DNA from 3 places in the Mesorhizobium sp. M1312 genome. Region 2 is predicted to be linked to each of the others. Evidence: predicted binding sites of a transcription regulator. Region 2 holds the regulator's gene; each other region holds the start of a gene.
The links. Region 2 encodes HrcA, which represses chaperone genes, less so after heat shock. Its sites were predicted from a motif close to GTTAGCACTCNCNNNNNGNGAGTGCTAAC; they were not measured.

Region 1 (7,133 bases), on a different contig from region 2:
TCTCACGATCGGAATGGACGAGAATATACGGGACGTGAACGTTGACACGTGCGCCATCAGCGACTTCCATGGCTTGCCTCCCCTCATACGACTGTTCCCAAGGGAACATCGCGTAAGTCGACGACTATGCGCCGATGCGGCAGCCAGTCAACCAGACTGGCTGTTGACCTCAATGCGAATGTCGCTTCAGGGTCAATGCTTGAAATGAGACACTACCGGCCCCCGGGCTGGCTTGTGCCCGTGCGGTTCGCTGGCTACGCTGCCGGCGGCAGGGAACAAGGCCGGAGGATCATCCGTGAGCATCGAATTCTTGTTGACCTCGCTGATTGTCGTGGCTTCGCCCGGCACCGGCGTTCTCTATACGCTGAGCGCCGGGCTTTCGCGTGGCGCGCGCGCCAGCATCATCGCTGCTTTCGGCTGCACGCTCGGCATCATCCCGCATATGGCGGCCGCCATCACCGGTCTGGCGGCACTGCTGCACACCAGCGCACTCGCCTTCGAGACGCTGAAATATCTGGGCCTCGCCTACCTGCTCTACATGGCGTGGAACACGCTGAAGGAGAGCGGCGGCTTGAGCGTCGGGCAGGATGTCGCGCCGCGCTCTGCCGGCAAGGTGATCACCTCGGGCATCCTCATCAATATCCTCAACCCGAAGCTGTCGATTTTCTTCTTCGCCTTCCTGCCGCAGTTCGTCAGCACCACCGAACCGCATGCGCTGTCGAAGATGCTGGAGCTCAGCACCGTCTTTATGCTTTTGACGTTTGTCGTCTTTGTCGGCTACGGCATCTTCGCCGCCTCGATCCGCAGCCATGTCGTGTCGCGGCCGATGGTGCTGACCTGGATGCGCCGCACCTTCGCCGGCGCCTTCGTCGCGCTCGGCGCAAAACTGGCGCTGACCGAGCGGTAACGCCTGTTGGCGCTATCCCTTGACGTATCCCATCGCCTCGACGATCTGTCCGTCCGTTACGCGCATCAAATTGACGCCACGGATGGAATTGCCGTCGGCACGCCAGTAACGCCAGCGGATTGTCGCCCGTTCACCGGCGACGAACGTCTCTTCAATATCGAAGCGCGTGCCGGGTTCGCTGGCGATCGCCGACCACAGCCGCTCGCAGGCCTCCCGGCCGGCATGGCGGGCGCCATCCGGCGCCGGCACGGTGTTTTCGATGACGCAGTCCTCGGCCACCAGGCCCGGGAGTGCCGACGGATCATGATTTTGGAACACGCCGTTGAAGCGCCGCATGATCTCGGCCGTCTGTCTGGATTGGTCGTCTGGATGGACGACCATGATGCTATCCCGTTTCATCTCGATATCTCCTGATTTCATTTTTCCGCAGCGGCGCCCGTGACGAGGTCGGCCTTGAGCCTGATATCAGCGACGCCTGCCAAGGCCCGGGAGACGAGGCATGTTGCTTTCGCGGATTGGGCAAAGCGCTGGAATTCCTCGGGCGCCAGGCCCGGGATCTCGGCTTCCGTTTCGAGGTCGATGCGGGTGAGCGTCGGTCCGGCCGTGCTCGTTCCGAGATGCACCTTGGCGACGGTGTGGATCCGTACGGGGACATGACCGCCGCTGCCCAGTATGGCGCTCAGCGCCATCGAAAAGCAGCCGGCATGCGCCGCCGCAATCAGTTCCTCGGGATTCGTGCCGGGACCGTTCTCGAAGCGCGACGGGAAGGAATAGGCACCTTCGAAGACGCCGCTGCCGAGCCGTAGCCGGCCCGAACCTTCTTTCAACGAGCCTTGCCACTGGGCCTCTGCTTCACGGATGGTCATTTGTCGTTCTCCTCCCCCGATGAAACAAACCGCCGCAATATATAGACTGATCTACATATTATGTAAACCGATTGTCATATTGGGGGCAAGCCCTATAATGCTCGCTCCTGACAGAGGCTGACATGGCGAATGACACCCGCACCCGCATGATCGAGGCGACAGCGCTGCTGCTGAGGCAGCGCGGCTATCACGGCACCTCGCTCAACGACATCTTGAGCGCCTCCGGTGCACCAAGAGGATCGCTCTACTTTCACTTTCCGGGCGGCAAGGACCAGCTGGTCATCGAGGTGACCCGCGATAGCGTTGACAAGGTGACGGAAAGGCTTGGCGCAGAGCTGGCCGCCGAAAAAGATCCGGCGGTGGCCGTCCACCATATCTATCAGTCGGTCGCGCGCATGCTGGAGGACAACCAGTTCACGCTTGGCTGTCCGATCGCACCCGTGGTGCTGGACTCGCCGATCGACGTGCCGGAGCTGGCCGAACTGTGCCGGTCGGCGTTCGAGCAATGGATAGGCTTGCTGCAGGCGGCCTTCGTCAGGGCAGGGGTGCCCGAGCGCCGCGCCCGCGCTCTGGCGCTGCTTGTCGAATCATCGCTGGAAGGGCTGATGGTGATCGCGCGCGCCACCCGCGACCGCGCCCCGGTGCTGGCGGTGGCCGATGAAGTCGCCGCGCTGATTGAAGGTGCCTTGCCTGCCAAAGAGGGTGCTGTTCAGGCGAGGTGACGTTTTGTGGCCGTTATCGATTGAAGCTGGTTCGGATGCTGCCGAAAAGGGGCGAAGGCCGAGACCTCAGCGCGGCGATTCATGTTCTGCACCGCGATTCATGTTCTGCACCGCCGCGACGCCTGGAAGCAACGGCATGGATCCTAGGGTCTCCGCAACGTCGCTTCGCTCCTGCTTCGCCCTAGGATGACGAAGGCAGTTTGATTTTCGGCCAATCCCGAAGGCTTGCGATTTGCCATCAACCGCGCATCTTTACGCAGTGCGGCCTCCGATCATCTGTTGTCTGTAGTCACCTTCTAAACGCCGACGTTCGTGATTGGCCGCAGGTCACTACGCCTTCGTCATCCTAGGGCGGAGCAGGAGCGAAGCGACGTTGCGGAGACCCTAGGATCCATGCCGTGACAGTGGTCGAAAGGACGCGCCCGTGTAGAATGCGCCCCTTGCTTGTGATCAAGCTCCTCAATCCCACGGTCACCTCAGAGCATGAACGCCACATCAACGAAAAAGGGCGGCATCGCTGCCGCCCTTTCCATAACTGAGGCTGATGGGTTGGATTAGAAATCCATACCGCCCATGCCGCCCATGCCGCCGCCGCCCATGCCGCCAGGCATGCCGCCGCCGGCCGACTCCTTCTTCGGAGCCTCCGCGATCATGGCTTCGGTGGTGACCAGCAGGCCGGCGACCGAGGCCGCGTCCTGGAGAGCCGTGCGCACGACCTTGACCGGATCAACGATACCCATGGCGATCATGTCGCCATATTCGCCGGTCTGGGCGTTGAAGCCGAACGTCGGGCCCTTGTTCTCGAGGATCTTGCCGGCAACGATCGATGCTTCCGCACCGGCGTTGGCCGCGATCTGGCGGGCCGGGGCCTGCAGCGCGCGACGCACGATGCTGATGCCCGCGGTCTGGTCGGAGTTGGCGCCGATAGCCTTGATGCTCAGCGAAGCGCGCAGGAGTGCGACGCCGCCGCCGGGAACGATGCCTTCTTCGACGGCCGCACGGGTCGCGTTGAGGGCGTCATCGACGCGGTCCTTCTTTTCCTTGACTTCGATCTCCGTCGCACCGCCGACGCGGATGACGGCAACTCCGCCCGCCAGCTTGGCGAGACGTTCCTGCAGCTTCTCCTTGTCGTAGTCCGAGGTGGTCTCCTCGATCTGCTGCTTGATCTGGGCGACGCGGCCCTGGATCTCGGCCTTCTTGCCGGCGCCGTCGACGATGGTGGTGTTCTCCTTGGAGATCGACACCTTCTTGGCGCGGCCGAGCATGTTGAGGCCAACATTCTCGAGCTTGATGCCGAGGTCTTCGGAAATGACCTGGCCACCCGTGAGGATAGCGATGTCTTCCAGCATGGCCTTGCGGCGATCACCGAAGCCCGGCGCCTTGACGGCGGCGATCTTCAGGCCGCCGCGCAGCTTGTTGACGACCAGCGTGGCCAGAGCCTCGCCTTCGACGTCTTCCGAGATGATGACCAGCGGCTTTGAGGTCTGCACGACAGCCTCGAGGATCGGCAGCATGGCCTGCAGGTTGGAGAGCTTCTTCTCGTGGAGAAGGATGTAAGCGTCTTCCAGATCCGCAACCATCTTGTCGGCGTTGGTGACGAAGTAGGGCGAGAGATAGCCGCGGTCGAACTGCATGCCTTCGACGACTTCGAGTTCGGTCTCGGCGGTCTTGGCTTCCTCGACCGTGATGACGCCCTCATTGCCGACCTTCTGCATCGCTTCGGCGATCATCGAGCCGACCGAAGCATCGCCATTGCCGGCGATTGTGCCCACCTGGGCAACCTCTTCCGAGGTCTTGATCTTCTTGGCGTTCTTGATCAGCGTCGCGACGACGTCGCTAACCGCGAGATCGATGCCGCGCTTCAGGTCCATCGGGTTCATGCCGGCGGCAACCGCCTTGTGGCCTTCCTGGACGATCGACTGAGCCAGAACGGTCGCGGTCGTGGTACCGTCGCCGGCGATGTCGTTGGTCTTCGAAGCGACTTCGCGGACCATCTGCGCGCCCATGTTCTCGAACTTGTCCTCAAGCTCGATTTCCTTGGCGACGGTGACGCCGTCCTTGGTGATGCGCGGTGCGCCGAACGACTTATCGATGACGACGTTGCGGCCCTTGGGGCCGAGCGTGACCTTCACGGCGTCGGCGAGGATGTTGACGCCGCGCAGCATGCGCTCACGGGCATCGCGGGAAAATTTTACGTCTTTGGCAGCCATTTTTAGCTCCTGGCAGGGGCTTGAATTGAGCCCGAAGATTTAAGTGACGGTGAGGCCGATATTCAGCCGATGATGCCCATGATGTCGGATTCCTTCATGATCAGAAGGTCTTCGCCATTGAGCTTGACTTCGGTGCCCGACCACTTGCCGAACAGGATGCGGTCGCCGGCCTTGACGTCCAGCGGGACGAGCTTGCCGGCTTCGTCACGCGCGCCGGAACCAACGGCGATGATCTCGCCTTCCTGCGGCTTTTCCTTCGCCGTATCGGGGATGATGATCCCGCCGGCAGTCTTGGATTCGGATTCAACCCGGCGTACGACCACGCGGTCATGAAGCGGGCGGAACTTCGACTTTGCCATTTTTTATTCCTCGATGAGAATGGTTAGAACAGTTCCTCCGTCCGGCGGCGCCGGACCTACGCTTAGCACTCACCAATGGCGAGTGCTAACGTGGCGGTGAGATAAGCCGGCGGCTGGCGAGAGTCAAGGCGCTGAGTGAACCGATTGACGCCTGGCGATGAAGTACTGGCGCCTCGGCGAAGCAGGCACCAGCGGCGGGCATCGTTCCGCCAGCGGATGGGGGCCGCCCGGCATGATGCGCACTTCGTCGACCAGCTACTCGCCTCGTCGACGAGCATGCCAAACGTCGCGAAGCATAAGTCTCGAAGGCCTCATCCGCCGGATTGGATAATGCCCTGCTTCGAACAGATACTTGACTAAGTCAAATAAGTGGTTGATCTTGTGCGGGCAGGAGGATGCCATGACCATTCATCATCAACCCGGCAAGGAGCGGATCGATGCAGTGCGGGGCTTCAACCGCTTCTACACCCGCCAGATCGGCCTGCTCGACGAAGGGCTGCTGAAAAGCGCCTTCTCGCTGACCGAGGCTCGCGTGCTCTATGAACTGGCGCATCGCGATCGCCTGACCGCCACCGATCTTGCGCGCGATCTCGGTCTCGACCCCGGCTATCTCAGCCGGTTGTTGAAAAAGTTCGAGGAGCGCGGTCTGGTCGAGCGCGCGGCGACGGAAGCCGATGCGCGGCGCTCGTCGATCGCGCTGACGCCGGCGGGAAGGGTGGCGTTCGCGCCGCTGAACCAGGGTTCGCACGATCAGGTCGCGGCCTTGCTCGACCGGCTTCCCGCTCCGGAACAGGACAGGCTGGTCAAGGCGATGCAGACGGTGCAGAGCCTGCTGGGCGATGGCGCGGAGCCCAAAATTCCTTACATGCTGCGGCCTTTGCAGGTCGGCGATATCGGCTGGATCATCCATCGCCAGGGCCTGCTCTACGCGCAGGAATATGGCTGGGACGAAACCTACGAGGCGCTGGTCGCCGAAATCCTCGGCGCTTTTGTCAAATCCTTGGATCCGAAATGGGAACGCAGCTGGATCGCCGAGCGCGAAAGGGAAGTCGTCGGCTCGGTCTTTGTCGTGCGCCAGTCGGACGCGGTGGCGAAGCTGCGCCTGCTCTATGTCGAACCCTCGGCGCGCGGTCTCGGCATCGGCAAGCGGCTGGTCGAGGAATGCATCGGCTTTGCCCGTGCCAAGGGCTACAAGACATTGACGCTGTGGACCAACGACGTGCTCATCTCAGCGCGCCGCATCTATGAGGCGGCCGGTTTCAAATTGGCCGACGAGGAGCGGCACCACGCCTTCGGCAAGGATCTGGTCGGCCAGAACTGGAACCTGGAACTGTAGCGGTGCTTTAGGCCTTGACCGGTATCCAGATTTCCAGCCCACCATCGCCGCTGCGCGGATCGAATTCGGGGCCGTAGCGCTCGAATTCGGGCGCATCGGCGACCTCGTGCCCGGAGGCCGGCAGCCATTTGTTCCAGATCGTGTTGACCGTGCGGCGGATGGTCGAGATGTGATCACGATGGGCGAACACGGCGTATTTCTGCGCCGGCATGCGCACGCGCGAAAACTCCCTCGGCAGGTCCGAGAAGTCGGTCACCTCGACGCCGGCGATATAGTCGAAATTGCCTGCATCGTCGCCGTTGACGCAGACGCCATAGGCAACGTCGCCGATCTCGCCCGGAATGTTGCCGATATAGGGGCCGAACCGCTGCCACTGCATCGGAATGCCGGCGCTGGTTTGGCAGCTGTAGCGCTCGCCGAGACCGGCGATGAGAAACGGCCGGCTGGCCTCAAAACGCGGCGGCTCGAGGTTGGTGAGGAAGGACTGGTCCATCAGGATCGGCTCCACGAGATCGAGATTGTCGAGCGAGCCTTGCGCGCGCACCAGTTCCGGCGTGGTGCCGAACTGGTCGCGGAAGGCGCGGGTGAAGGCCTCATGCGAGGCGTAACCGGCGTCGAGCGCGACCGAGAGGATGTCGGGTGCACCGGCTGCTAGCTTGCGCGCGGCTTCGGTCAGCCGACGAGAACGGACATAGCCCATCACCGAACGGCCGGTCGCCGCACCGAAAGCTCG
Region 2 (7,133 bases):
CGGTCCGGTGCGGTCGCGCATCGTCGCAAGCTCGGTCTCGAAGGCGCGCGCAAAACGCTTCTGGTCGACCGGCTGGTGGCGGACATGGCTGTTGAAGTCGCAATAGGGGCACTTGGCCGCACAGAACGGCCAGTGGATGTAGACGCCGAAGCCGGGGCTGCGGTCGAGCATCATGGTCATTTCGCGCCCGATCGTGCCAAATCCAGTCTGGCTTGCGCGAATTTCTGGAAGGCGCGGGCGCGGTGCGACAATGCCGTCGGCTGGCCGGGCTTCCAACCATGTTTTTCCTCTGCGGTCATCTCGCCGAAGGTCTTTTGGAAACCATCCGGCACGAACACCGGGTCGTAGCCGAAGCCGAGTTCGCCGCGCGGCGGCCATACCAGCGTGCCCTCGACCTCGCCTCGGAAATATTCGGCCGCGCCGTCGGGAAAGGCCAGGCAGATGACGGCGACGAAGCGGCCCTTGCGCTGCGCGGGCGCGACCGCGCCGACTTCCTGCAACGCCACTTCCGCTCGCTGCATCGCCATGCCGAAGTCGCGGGACCCGTCCGGCGCCTCGGCCCAATTGGCGGTATAGACGCCGGGCGCTCCGCCCAGCGCATCGACACACAGGCCGGAATCGTCCGACAATGCCGGCAGGCCTGTCGCCTTAGCGGCGGCAAAAGCCTTGATATAGGCGTTCTCCTCGAAGGTGGTGCCGGTCTCGTCCGGCTCCGGCAGGCCGTATTCCTTGGCCGACTTCGCTTCTATGCCGAATGGCGCCATCAGATCGGCGAATTCGCGCAGTTTGCCGGCATTGTGGCTGGCTACGACAATTCTGTGCCCATCAAGCGAATGCATCAGAGGCCCCAGATTCTTGGCTCGGCGAATTCGATCGAATTGCCGGACGGGTCGCGAATATAGATCGAGCGGCCGCCTTGCGGCCATTCGAACTCGCTTTCGATGGCAACCGTCTTCGCTTCCAGATGCGCTCTCCAGCGCACGATCTCGTCCGCGCTTGCCGCAAAGCAGAGATGGCCGTCGCCGACAGTGCCGTGCGGCGGTACTTTCAGCCTGGCATCGGGCGCCGGCGGCACCTTGGTCGCCTCGGCGTTGAAGATGAGCAGCACGCCGTCCCCGCAACGGAAGAAAAGGTGCCTGCCATCGACCTTGCCCAGCAGATCGAGCCCGAGCACGCCGGAATAGAATTCTTCCGCGGCATCGAGGTCGGTCACGTAGAGCGCTGATTCGAGGATGGCTGAGGGTGTCATGACAGAACCGAATGCTAAGCTACAGCCATCTGCTGCAGGCTGACCAGTCGCTGAATGCCCTTCTTGGCCAATTCCATCAGCGCCGTGAACTGCTCCTCCGAGAAAGGCTCGCCCTCGGCCGTGCCTTGGATCTCGACGATGCCGCCCTTGCCGGTCATGACGAAGTTGGCGTCGGTGCCGGCCGAGGAGTCTTCGAGATAGTCGAGGTCGATGACCGGCTGGCCGTCATGGATGCCGCAGGAAATCGCCGCGACATGGTCCTTCATCACCTTGGCGACGCTGGCCATCTGCCGGGCTTCCATCCAGCGCAGGCAGTCGTGGAGCGCCACCCAGCCGCCGGTGATCGAGGCAGTGCGCGTGCCGCCATCGGCCTGGATCACATCGCAGTCGACGGTGATCTGCTGCTCGCCGAGCGCCTGCAGGTCGACCACGGCGCGCAGGGAACGGCCGATCAGCCGCTGGATTTCCAGAGTGCGGCCGCCTTGCTTGCCGGCCGAAGCTTCACGGCGCATGCGCTCGCCGGTCGAGCGCGGCAGCATGCCGTATTCCGCCGTCACCCAGCCCTTGCCGGAATTGCGCATCCAGCCCGGCACTTTTTCCTCGAGGCTGGCGGTGCACAGCACATGCGTGTCGCCGAACTTCACCAGGCACGAACCTTCCGCGTGCTTGGAGACGCCGCGTTCGAAGGAGATGGCGCGCATTTCGTCGAGTTGGCGTTTAGAAGGGCGCATTCAGGCTTTTATCCTATTTTTCGGAATCGTGGCCGGCTTGTAGCCGCACGCGACGAGAGGCGCAAAGGAAAATGGACCAGTTGCGCCGGCGTGGTCGAAGTCTATATCTTTGGGCCGGAGGTATTTGGCTCGAAATGACCAAGGCAGTCGATCCCAATTCCCAGGCGGCGGCAGTGCTCCAGTCGCCTGCGCTTCAATCGCCCGCACTCCAGTCGCTCGACATGCGCTCGCGCGACATCTTTCGGCGCATTGTCGATTCCTATCTGAAGGACGGCGAGCCGGTCGGCTCACGCAGCCTGTCGCGTATCCTGCCGTCTTCGCTGTCGCCCGCCACCATCCGCAACGTGATGAGTGATCTCGAGCATCTCGGCCTGATCTATGCGCCGCATATCTCGGCCGGCCGGCTGCCGACCCAGGCCGGCCTGCGCTTCTTCGTCGATGCTTTCATGGAGCTTGGCGATCTCTCCGACGAGGAGCGCCGCACCATTGAGGCGCAGGTGCGCGCCTCCGGCTCTGGCGCGACGCTGGAACATATGCTCACCGAGGCCAGCCAGATGCTGTCCGGCATGTCGCGCGGCGCCGGCCTCGTGCTTGCCGCCAAGAACGAGGTGGCGCTCAAGCACATCGAATTCATCCAGCTCGAGCCGAACAAGGCGCTGGCCGTGCTGGTCTCGCAGAACGGCGACGTCGAAAACCGCGTCGTCGATCTGCCCGCCGGCATCACCGTCTCGCAACTGCACGAAGCCTCGAACTTCCTAAATGCCCATATCCGTGGCCGCACGCTGGCCGAGGCACGGATCGAGATCGCCCGCATCAAGGAAGAGACCAAGGCCGCCCTCGACACGCTGTCGCAGGATCTGGTCGAGAAGGGCCTTGCGGTCTGGGCCGGCGCCGAAAGCGGCCTGCCGGCGCGTCTCATTGTGCGCGGCCGCGCCAATCTGCTGGAAAATGTCACCGCCCAGGCCGACATCGAGCTGCTGCGGCATTTGTTCGAGGATCTGGAGACGCAGGACGGGCTGATCCAGCTTCTCGACCTTGCCGAGGAAGGATCCGGCGTACGCATCTTCATCGGCTCGGAAAACAAGCTGTTTTCGCTGTCGGGTTCGTCGCTGGTCGTGGCGCCCTATCGCGACAAGGACGCCCGCGTCATCGGCGCGCTCGGCGTCATCGGCCCGACCCGGCTGAACTATGCACGCATCGTGCCGATGGTCGACTATACCGCGCAGCTTATTTCCCGCATGCTGAGGTAATGCATGTCGCCCAAATCAAAGCGCGTCGCACGATCCTTTCAAACGCGACACGCTTTAGGGACCTCAAGGAGAAAAAAATGGCGCTGGAAGCATTCAAAGCCCAGATCAGCCTGTTGCTCGAGCAGATGATCAACCAGCCCGAGGATCAGCATGAAGTGCAGGAGCAGCTGCGCGAAAAGCTGAGGGAGATGCGCGCCATGGGCCTGCCGCTGCCGGCCGATCTCGTCGCACTGGAAAAGCGCCTCGACGACGATTTTTACGCGGCCGGAAACTGAGCCCGAAGGACAAAACGGTCGATTTTGCTTCAACTCTCCGTGTGCTGAACCACTCGAAGCGGAACGACCGTCGAGCTAGCCGGTTTCACAGAATCGGGTCAAGCTTTGGAGGACAGGTTGATCCGATCTGGCGGTTTTGCGGCCATTGCAGCCGCCTCGTTTCTTACAACAGCGGCTTTCGCCCAGCAAGCGGATCAGCGGGTTCTGACAGGCGAAGCCGCCTTCGGCGGCTGGAAAGACGACCGGCCGGGCATGCGACGCCTGCTCCGGCCGCAGGACCTGCGGGCGCCCGATGTCAGCCAATCCGCAAGGAACAGCGCCGGCCGGGCCGAAATGCCCGAAGGTGCCGGGCCACAGCTTCCACCGGGCTTCTCGGCCGAGATGATCGCCTCCAGCATATACAATCCGCGTGCCGTCCGCGTTGCACCGAACGGTGATCTGTTTGTCGCCAACAGCAAAGCCGGCCAGATACGGATATTCCGTCTCGTTGAGGGCAGCGCGAAGCCGGCCGAGAAATCGACCTACGCCACGAAACTCACCCGCCCCTACGGCATCGCCTTCTATCCGCCGGGAAACAAGCCGCAATGGGTCTATGTCGCCAACAGCGACAGCATCGTTCGTTTTCCCTACCAGGACGGTGACCTGAAGGCCTCCGGCGAGCCGGAAACCATCGTCGACAATATTCCCTCGGGCGGTCACTGGACCCGCGACATCGCCTTCTCTCCAGACGGCAAGACGCTCTATCTATCGGTCGGCTCCGGCTCGAACATTGCCGAGGACGTCGAAGCGGAGCCGGATGGCGGCCTCGATGCGTGGGCGAAGTCGAAGCCACTTGGAGCGATCTGGGGCTCAGAGGAAGGCCGCGCCGATGTGCTGGCCTTCGATCCCGACGGCAAAAACAGGCGGGTCCTCGCCACCGGCCTGCGCAACTGTTCCGGCATGACCGTCCAGCCGGCCACCGGTTCGCTGTGGTGCGTCGTCAACGAGCGCGATGGGCTCGGCGACAATGTGCCGTTCGAATTTGCGACTGAAGTCAAGGACGGCGCCTTCTACGGCTGGCCCTGGTACTACATCGGCAACAACGAGGATCCGCGCCACACAGGCAAACGCCCAGACCTTGCCCGCAAGGTCACCATGCCCGACGTGCTGATGCAGGCCCATTCGGCGCCGCTCAACATCGCCTTCTACGACGGCAAGAACTTTCCGGCCGACTATCATGGCGACGCCTTCGTGGCCCTGCACGGTTCGTGGAACCGCGGCGTCAGGACCGGCTACAAGGTGGTAAGGCTCAAGTTCAGGGATGGCAGGCCGACCGGCGAGTATGAGGATTTCATGACCGGCTTTGTCGTCTCCGACGATGCGGTCTGGGGCCGCCCGGTCGGCGTGGCGGTGGCCAAGGACGGCGCGCTGATCGTCACCGAAGACGGCAGCGGCACCATCTGGCGCGTCACTTGCGGCAAGAGCCCATCTTGATCGGCGAGTTCGCCCGGCCGAGGGCCCTGGTGCAATCGAATTCGTCCCTCAGGGGGTACACGCCTGACCGCCCTTATGCGACAAGGCGCAGTCTTTAAAGGTCGATTCCGTTTTTCGGGGTCATGCGCTAAGGCCGAACCATGACCCTCACTGGATTCCTCGCTTATAGCGCGGCCCTAGGCATCGCCGCCGCCATTCCTGGCCCGGGGCTGACCGCGCTTATTGCGCGTGCGCTCGGATCCGGCTTTCGCTCGGCGCTCGCCATGTCCTTCGGGCTGATGCTCGGCGATCTCACCTATCTCACCGCCGTGGTGCTCGGCCTCGCTCTCGTCGCGCAGACCTTCGGCATGGTCTTCCTGGCGATCAAGTGGCTGGGCGTCGCCTATCTCGCTTTCCTGGGCTGGCGCTTCTGGACAAGCGGCATCACGCCCGAAACGGTGGAGGCTAAGAAAGGCAGGGGCGGGCTGGTGTCGAGCTTTATTGCCGGCCTCGCCGTCACGCTCGGCAATCCAAAGACGATGATCTTCTATCTCGCCATCACGCCGACCATCGTCGATCTGAAGACCATCACGCTGGCCGACTACGGCATCCTCGTCGCGCTAACCCTCGTCGTGCTCCTGGTGGTGCTGGTGCCCTATCTGGCCCTGGCGGCCAAGGCGCGCGGGCTTCTGAAGTCGCCGCGCGCGCTGAGGGCGCTGAACCGCACCGCCGCCGCTTTCATGGTCGGAGCAGCCGCCGCGATCGCCGCCCGGCAATAGGCCAGTTTTGGCCACGCCTGAAATGCTTTTCCGGGGCGAGGGTGTTTTCAGAATGCGATCCACTCGGATATTTTCAAACGGCAGACTATCTTGCGCGGCCGAAGGCTTTATCCTGCCTTGTCGAGATTTAATTGCCTGACTCTTGCCCGCCTAACTCTTGGGAGCGAAACCAATGAACAAGCCCGCCACCACCGTGCATGTGCCCGGCCGCGGCCGCATCTACAATTCTATCACCGAGACGATCGGCGACACGCCGCTGGTACGGCTCGACAAGTTCGCCAATGAAAAGGGCGTCGTAGCCAATCTGCTGGCCAAGCTCGAATTCTTCAACCCGATCGGCTCGGTCAAGGATCGCATCGGAGTTTCGATGATCGAGGCGCTGGAGGCATCGGGCAGGATTGCGCCCGGGAGGACCACGCTGATCGAGCCGACCTCCGGCAACACCGGCATTGCGCTCGCCTTTGCCGCCGCCGCCAAAGGCTACAAGCTGATCCTGACCATGCCGGAAACCATGTCGGTTGAGCGCCGCAAGATGCTGGCGCTGCTCGGCGCCGAACTGGTGCTGACCGAAGGGCCGAAGGGTATGAAGGGCGCCATCGCCAAGGCCGATGAGCTGGCCGCGACGCTGCCCGACGCCATTATTCCGCAGCAGTTCGAGAATCCGGCCAATCCGGAAATCCACCGCCGCACCACGGCCGAGGAAATCTGGAACGATACCCATGGCGAGGTCGACATCTTTGTCGCCGGCATCGGCACCGGCGGCACCATTACCGGCGTCGGCCAGGTGTTGAAGCAGCGCAAGCCCTCCGTGCATGTCGTCGCCGTCGAGCCGGAAGCCTCGCCGGTGTTGTCGGGCGGCCAGCCCGGCCCGCACAAGATCCAGGGCATCGGCGCCGGCTTCGCGCCGAAGATCCTCGATACGACGATCTATGATGAAATCGTCAAGGTTTCCAACGAGGATTCGGTCGCCAATGCGCGGCTCGTCGCCCGTCTCGAAGGCGTGCCGGTCGGCATCTCCTCGGGCGCCGCCCTGCAGGCGGCGATCGTCGTCGGCTCGCGGCCGGAGAACAAGGGCAAGAACCTGGTGGTGGTCATCCCGTCCTTCGCCGAACGCTATCTGTCGACGATCCTGTTCGAAGGGCTGGGGGCTTAGGTCTCGACACTTCGTCATCCCAGGGCGGAGCGAACGCGAAGCGGAGCGCAGACCCTGGGATCCATTCCGTGACCGTGGCCGAGGAATACCGCGGTGCAGAAATGAAAGCCGTTGCAACATCGGCAGCATGCACGCTGCCCTCCGACATCTAAGGCTCTGCACCGTCGCGACGCTCGGAAGTTACGGCATGGATCCCAGGGTCTCCGCGACGTCGCTTCGCTCCTGCTCCGCCCTGGGATGACGA
Region 3 (7,133 bases), on a different contig from region 2:
GTGTCGGCCATGTGTACGCGCGCTGCCGCCGCCAGCAGGTCGGTCTGGGTGATCAGCCCAATAATGCGTCGCTCGGCATCGACGATGACCACGGCATGGCGGCGGCCGTCGGTGAGCACCGGCAGCAGGCTCATCGCCGGCGTATCGGGAGAGGCGGTGCCAGCCTTCGACATCACAGCCCTCACCGTGTCGGTCGCCTTCGTCAGCTCGCGCAGGCCAACTACACCGACCAGCCCGCCCTCGGGGTCGGTCACCGGCAGCGTCCGGATGTTGTGATCGAGCAGCAAATGACGCGCCTGGTCGGCAGGCGCATGTTCATCGACCGAAATCACATCGCGCGACATGATGTCCTCGCACAGCAGGGTCCGGGGGGAGCGCACCATCGCCTGCAACTCGACCTGCCGCAGCAGCCGCTCGAGATCGTTGCGGTCGATATCGAAGGTTTCCTCCAGCGCGCCGAGCGCGGCATCGATGTCCTCGGGCTGGAAGCCGACCCGCTCCCGCGCCGGCGGATCGATGGTGCCATGCGTGCTTTTAAGGGCGGGGGCTGCCACATGCGGATAGTTGCGCCGCGACAGTTTATGGATGCCGTAGCCGAGTGCGACCAGCACGATCGAGTTCAGCGCTACCGGAACGAAGGGAAACAGCAAGCCCGAGCTGAAGACGGCCGGTCCGCCGAACACCGCGGTTAAGGCGGCGGCGCCGCCCGGCGGATGCAGGCAGCGCGCGAATGACATAGCGGCGATGGCCAGCGCCACCGCAATGCCGGTAGCAAGGACGGGTTCATGCACGAAATGCGCCACGATCACCCCGACCAGCGCCGAAATCGTGTTGCCACCGATAATCGACCAAGGTTGCGCCAGCGGGCTTGAAGGCACGGCGAAGAGCAGCACGGCCGATGCTCCCATTGGAGCAACCAGCAGTGCGACATGTGGGCCAGACCCGTTCGCCAGCGCACTGATCACGCCAGTCAATGCGATGCCGATCATGGCCCCGATGCAGGCGAGCAGCCGCTCGCGCAGCGTTGCACCGGCAAGGATCGGAACAAAGAGACGAAACGCCATGGCATACCCTTGGGCGAGTGGTCGGAACTCCGCGGTCCGCAATGCAGGCAAAGCCACAGATTTGGAAGTTAAGCCAATTCGGAAAGTCGGCTCACGGGGGAATACTTTTGCGCGAAGCGGCCATTCCCAAATGGGTGCAGACATTTTGATCAGCCAGAGGGGCGGACGGCACGCTGATCCGCTCGAGCGCAGCAAGAGGCCAGGGGCTACCGTGCCGCAGGCAGCCGGAAATGGGGATGGTCGCAAGTCGAGCTGGGATGGACACGAAGGAATTCAGAGGCTTCGAAAAGCGTGCTGACAATGTCGGCATGGCAAGACAAATCAGGCCGTTGTCGCTCCACTTCCGAGGCGCACTCCAGCGGAGTACGGCTTCTACGCGGTGCTTGGTCTGCCTGTCCTTGCCACCATCGGATTCGTTGGCGTCATGCTGAAACGTCCACCTGTGGCCGCTGAGAAGACGACTGCCAGTGCCGTCGTGGAACCGCCATATGACGGCGGCCTGGTTACAGAGCCGGCTCGTGTCGATCGGGCGGGGGAGCCTGATGTGACGTAGATGGTCGAGAGAGTGGCCAATGAAGGTGCTGGCATCGTCAACGTGATCAGGCCATGTAGCGGTAACACAACCGTTACCACGAGTCTCTCAGGCGTTCGATGAGGCGGGAAAATCCGATCGCCAGACCAAGCGCGATTCCGCCACACTGCCACACACGAAACCGATCAGGTCACGTTCCAGGCTCGCCAGAAGATTGGAGCCGAGGCCACCTCGGCTGAACTCTGCCATGCCGCGGGCCGCCACCTGTTCCAGCCGCGGTAGAAAACGTGGGTCAGCAGCGCCGGCATGGGCGAGCAACTCCCAAATCGCGAGCAGCGCCATCGGCACCGCAAGCGGCCGCAGATGTCGGCCGATGAAGCGGAAGGGCGGCGGTGCGATGGAAGCGCCGTGCGACAGCCTATCCCGACCTGCAATCGTGATCAGGCTCATCATGGGTCTCCGGACGCCAGCGTTGCAGATGGTTTTAGGCAAGCGTGAGCAGGCCGTGGATCACCAATCCGGTCAGGCCGACCACGATCATGGCCGAAAGAACGAGTTCCAATTGAAAGAGCTGACGACCATAGGCCATCAGGTATCGGAGCCCTTCGAACGATGCGATGAGTTCTACCGCAACCAGGGTCTGCCAGCCGTTGGCAAGGCCTTCTCGCAGCCCTGTAAAGATCGACGGCGCGGCGGAAGGCAGCACGATCGTCGTGAGTTTCGACCAGCGGCTGAACGAAAGCACACGGCCAGACCCCGTCTCACGACGACGCCGTTGCGCTTCGCCGCCATCAGGCTGGGTAGAGGACTTGCACGTCTAAAGCTGTCGATCATGCTCGGCACACGAAAAAGGGCGACCTCTCGGCCGCCCTTTCCGTATCTGAAGACTGATGGACTTCTTAGAAATCCATGCCGCCACTCAAGCCCGCTTGCGGGCTTGAGCATTATCAGTTCATCGGCGTGCTGATGGATTTCCTTAGAAATCCATGCCGCCCATGCCGCCCATGCCGCCGCCGCCCATGCCGCCTGGCATGCCGCCGCCAGCCGACTCCTTCTTCGGAGCCTCCGCGATCATGGCTTCGGTGGTGACCAGCAGGCCGGCGACCGAGGCCGCGTCCTGGAGAGCCGTGCGCACGACCTTGACCGGATCGACGATGCCCATGGCGATCATGTCGCCATATTCGCCGGTCTGGGCGTTGAAGCCGAAGGTCGGGCCCTTGTTCTCGAGGATCTTGCCGGCAACGATCGATGCTTCCGCACCGGCGTTGGCCGCGATCTGGCGAGCCGGAGCCTGCAGCGCGCGACGCACGATGCTGATGCCCGCGGTCTGGTCGGAGTTGGCGCCGGTGACGGTGATGGCCAGCGAAGCGCGCAGGAGCGCGACGCCGCCGCCAGGAACGATGCCTTCTTCGACGGCCGCGCGGGTCGCGTTGAGGGCGTCATCGACGCGGTCCTTCTTTTCCTTGACTTCGATCTCGGTCGCACCGCCGACGCGGATGACGGCAACGCCGCCCGCCAGCTTGGCGAGACGTTCCTGCAGCTTCTCCTTGTCATAGTCCGAGGTGGTCTCCTCGATCTGCTGCTTGATCTGGGCGACGCGGCCCTGGATCTCGGCCTTCTTGCCGGCGCCGTCGACGATGGTGGTGTTCTCCTTGGAGATCGACACCTTCTTGGCGCGGCCGAGCATGTTGAGGCCAACATTCTCGAGCTTGATGCCGAGGTCTTCGGAAATGACCTGGCCACCGGTGAGGATGGCGATGTCTTCCAGCATGGCCTTGCGGCGATCACCGAAGCCGGGCGCCTTGACGGCGGCGATCTTCAGGCCGCCACGCAGCTTGTTGACGACCAGCGTGGCAAGAGCCTCGCCTTCGACGTCTTCCGAGATGATGACCAGCGGCTTCGAGGTCTGCACGACAGCCTCGAGGATCGGCAGCATGGCCTGCAGGTTGGAGAGCTTCTTCTCGTGGAGAAGGATGTAGGCGTCTTCCAGATCCGCAACCATCTTGTCGGCGTTGGTGACGAAGTAGGGCGAGAGATAGCCGCGGTCGAACTGCATGCCTTCGACGACTTCGAGTTCCGTCTCAGCAGTCTTGGCTTCCTCGACCGTGATGACGCCCTCGTTGCCGACCTTCTGCATCGCTTCGGCGATCATCGAGCCGACCGAAGCATCGCCGTTGCCGGCGATGGTGCCGACCTGGGCAACCTCTTCCGAGGTCCTGATCTTCTTGGCGTTCTTGATCAGCGTCGCAACGACGTCGGTTACCGCGAGGTCGATGCCGCGCTTCAGGTCCATCGGGTTCATGCCGGCGGCAACCGCCTTGTGGCCTTCCTGGACGATCGACTGCGCCAGAACGGTCGCGGTCGTGGTGCCGTCGCCGGCGATGTCGTTGGTCTTCGAAGCAACTTCGCGGACCATCTGCGCGCCCATGTTCTCGAACTTATCTTCAAGCTCGATTTCCTTGGCGACGGTGACGCCGTCCTTGGTGATGCGCGGTGCGCCGAACGACTTGTCGATGACAACGTTGCGGCCCTTGGGGCCGAGCGTGACCTTCACTGCGTCGGCGAGGATGTTGACGCCGCGCAGCATGCGCTCACGGGCATCGCGAGAAAATTTTACGTCTTTGGCAGCCATTTTTAGCTCCTGGCAAGGGCTTGAATTGAGCCCGAAGATTTAAGTGACGGTGAGGCCGATATTCAGCCGATGATGCCCATGATGTCGGCTTCCTTCATGATCAGAAGGTCTTCGCCATTGAGCTTGACTTCGGTGCCCGACCACTTGCCGAACAGGATGCGGTCGCCGGCCTTGACGTCCAGCGGGACGAGCTTGCCGACCTCGTCACGGGCGCCGGAACCGACGGCGATGATCTCGCCTTCCTGCGGCTTTTCCTTCGCCGTATCGGGGATGATGATCCCGCCGGCGGTCTTCGCTTCGGACTCGACGCGGCGAACGACCACGCGGTCATGCAGCGGCCGGAAATTCGACTTTGCCATTTTTGGATTTCCCTGGTGCGGATGTTGAACGGTTCTCCGTTGCCGGAGCGTGGTTAGCACTCACCAGAAGCGAGTGCTAACGCGGCAGTGAGATAGGCCGTAGGCTCCTGCTAGTCAAGACGGAAGAGGGACGGGCGAAGAGCAAAAGAGCGTGGAAGCACCGAGCCTTTTACGTGGACCGACGTCGGAGATCGGACATGGATGGGGCGGCTCACCATTTGTAATTGAAGGCTTTGTTAATTTGGCACGATCGGTGAGCGGATGATCCGCAAACGTTACGCGCGACCGATATAATGAGAGGTGAGCGCCATCAGGATTCCTGCGTTAACGGTCCACTCGGTCTTTACGGTGTGGCCGCCGCGCGGGCGCCAGGACTCCGGCCACCCGATAGTCACCGCAAGAACTGGCTGCGCATCGCCGCTGAAGGCGCCAGGATGGACATTCTGCTGAATTTTACCTGCGGCGCTGTTTCATGGACGCGCTTTGGCCCCCCATTTTTTGTTGCCCGCCTCGGCTCATGCGGGGCGTGGCGTTCTGGGAGGATTTGCTCACCATGGGTTCATAGTGGCGGCGCAACCGTCCGGTGAGCGCCTCACCTGAGGCTACATGGCGGTCGTGGAGATTGCCTCAGAAGCGGCGCCCAATCGGAAACCTTAGCACCTCCGCGTTTTGGCGTGGCTGCTTGAACTCTTCGACGGCAACCGCCTCAATTAGCAGGTCCAAGGCTTCGCGTCCCCTTCGACTCATCGGGTCATCGCCACAAAGGTAGTCATACGCTCGATCTAAATGCACTCGAGCGGCGGAAAAATCGCTTGTCATAGGACCCTCTCTACCCGCCCGCATTGCCGTCTACGAGGTGAAGGTCGCGCAATCGTCAATATCTACAGACAAATTTGAATTAAATCGGAGATGATCGGGGGATTAGCCAGGACGTCACCCACGGTGACTGAACCGGTCGACATCGACGCCGAGGTCTCGGCATTCCTCGCGCGGCTGGAAGCCGAAGTCCCCTGACATGATGCCGCCGTCGAGCCCGCCGACGATCACTCGCTGGCGCTCGGTCGGATCGTAAATGCCGAGCACCCCGTTCCGAGACAACCTCTGACCGGCGTCATTCGATGCAGACGCGCGGAACCGGCCCGATTTTGCGGCGTAGAGCCAGAGGCGGCCGCCAGGTCCCAGGCCGGTTGGCTCCAAATCGCGCTAGGTCGTGTGGATCAGGTTTGTCCACGCCACTTAGCTATACTCGGGGGGGGGCGATAATGCCATCGAAGAAGAAATGGCGCAGGTTACTGGGTACCGATCCGTCGGAGCACCAATCCCGCCCGCAGCGCGGTTCGCAGCCATCTCGACCGATTGGTGGACTCCTGACTGCGGGATTTAAGGAGCTTTTCCTCGCCTATAGCTAAATGGAAACGCGCCGATCCCCCCGATTGGGCCAACCTCGGCCCAACCCACTGGACTCCAGAGCGAAAGGAGCGCGTGCGGCTCGAGCGACTTGCGAGGAAAAGGAAATGGCGCCTCGGCATGACTGACTCCGACTGCCTGAACGCCGGCATCGCCTTTCAGTGCGGGCAAGGGGAGCGTTCCGGTGGCCAGTGCTGCCTTGCTGGAATGAAGCAGGTGGGCTGTTCTAGCAACACGGTTGAGTGCCCTGGGTGCCAACAATGAACAAATGCGCAGGAACGCTCGATCCGGCGCCTTCGGCAGGCCTGAGACCCTACAACCTGTGCAAGTGCACAGGTAGCGAAGTGCGTGCAGGTTCGAGCACAATGGGCGTCGGCGCAATTTCCATGCCGACCACCAACGGAGATATCTGCGAGACCAGCAACATGCGACTAATGAAAGCGAGCGAGATTCCCGCCTTCGTCGACGAGGGATCGAGGCTGGCTGCGATATCTGTGCGATCGGTCACTTAGGCTATTCACTGGGCGATGTTGACGGGAAGGTACCCTGGCGCAAGGCTGATCTGCCGCGACCGTTTCAGGTCGTCGTAAAATATCGCAATCTGTTCGGCGGCGAACTCCTCGCCGTAAATATTGAGGTTAGCCTCGTCATTGAGCCGCAGCGAACGCTCGTCGAGATTGGCAGAGCTGCGTGGTGGCGGACTACGGATCTCGCGCCAATATTATGAAATCCATCGGCTCATGGAGTCCGAAACCGGCCGCCGGGCGATCGCGAACAAGGAACTTGGCGCCGACTGCGTGGCTCATGCTCGCATGTTTTTCAACCGCAAGGACTACGACCTTGCGTCAGCCTAACCGCCGACCTTCGCCCTGCTGCCGCTTGACGAAATGGTTGACACCCTCCGGCGAGACTATGTTGCCATGACCGCAATGATCTTTAGGCCTGTGCCGAATTTCGACTTGGTGCTCGGGAGCGTCCGACGGTTGGAAACCCTGTTGAACGCGCCAGAAAGCTGACGTCCAGCCTCCCGCATGTTCGCCATCTGTGCTCGAAAAGTAGCATAAAGGTGCAGTGTGGAACCGCAGTCGGCTTGGTATTCTCAATTCAGGCAACTGAGCGTGAATTGGCGCCCGGCGTGA

Region 1: the regulator HrcA is predicted to act here: its motif matches at 5,126-5,154, upstream of groES (co-chaperone GroES).
Region 3: the regulator HrcA is predicted to act here: its motif matches at 4,640-4,668, upstream of groES (co-chaperone GroES).

The regions. Positions count from the first base shown of each region.
Region 1 is NZ_JAMYLQ010000009.1:20,517-27,649, reverse strand. Features, by position in the region: gene NKH36_RS12825 (LysE family translocator) at 296-907, shown strand; gene NKH36_RS12820 (nuclear transport factor 2 family protein) at 920-1,306, opposite strand; gene NKH36_RS12815 (OsmC family protein) at 1,324-1,773, opposite strand; gene NKH36_RS12810 (TetR/AcrR family transcriptional regulator) at 1,896-2,495, shown strand; gene groL (chaperonin GroEL) at 3,050-4,705, opposite strand; gene groES (co-chaperone GroES) at 4,768-5,064, opposite strand; gene NKH36_RS12795 (bifunctional helix-turn-helix transcriptional regulator/GNAT family N-acetyltransferase) at 5,465-6,400, shown strand; gene NKH36_RS12790 (AraC family transcriptional regulator) at 6,408-7,133, opposite strand, start outside.
Region 2 is NZ_JAMYLQ010000027.1:130-7,262, reverse strand. Features, by position in the region: gene hemW (radical SAM family heme chaperone HemW) at 1-180, opposite strand, end outside; gene rdgB (RdgB/HAM1 family non-canonical purine NTP pyrophosphatase) at 177-839, opposite strand; gene NKH36_RS25735 (VOC family protein) at 839-1,249, opposite strand; gene rph (ribonuclease PH) at 1,264-1,980, opposite strand; gene hrcA (heat-inducible transcriptional repressor HrcA) at 2,115-3,230, shown strand; gene NKH36_RS25720 (hypothetical protein) at 3,308-3,505, shown strand; gene NKH36_RS25715 (PQQ-dependent sugar dehydrogenase) at 3,623-4,978, shown strand; gene NKH36_RS25710 (LysE family translocator) at 5,119-5,736, shown strand; gene cysK (cysteine synthase A) at 5,909-6,889, shown strand.
Region 3 is NZ_JAMYLQ010000031.1:61,128-68,260, forward strand. Features, by position in the region: partial or broken gene NKH36_RS27900 (HPP family protein) at 6-1,064, opposite strand; gene NKH36_RS27905 (ABC transporter permease family protein) at 1,705-2,046, opposite strand; gene NKH36_RS27910 (ABC transporter permease) at 2,081-2,341, opposite strand; gene groL (chaperonin GroEL) at 2,573-4,228, opposite strand; gene groES (co-chaperone GroES) at 4,291-4,587, opposite strand; gene NKH36_RS27925 (hypothetical protein) at 5,215-5,406, opposite strand; gene NKH36_RS27930 (hypothetical protein) at 5,521-5,685, opposite strand; gene NKH36_RS34930 (Y4lK-related protein) at 6,467-6,721, shown strand.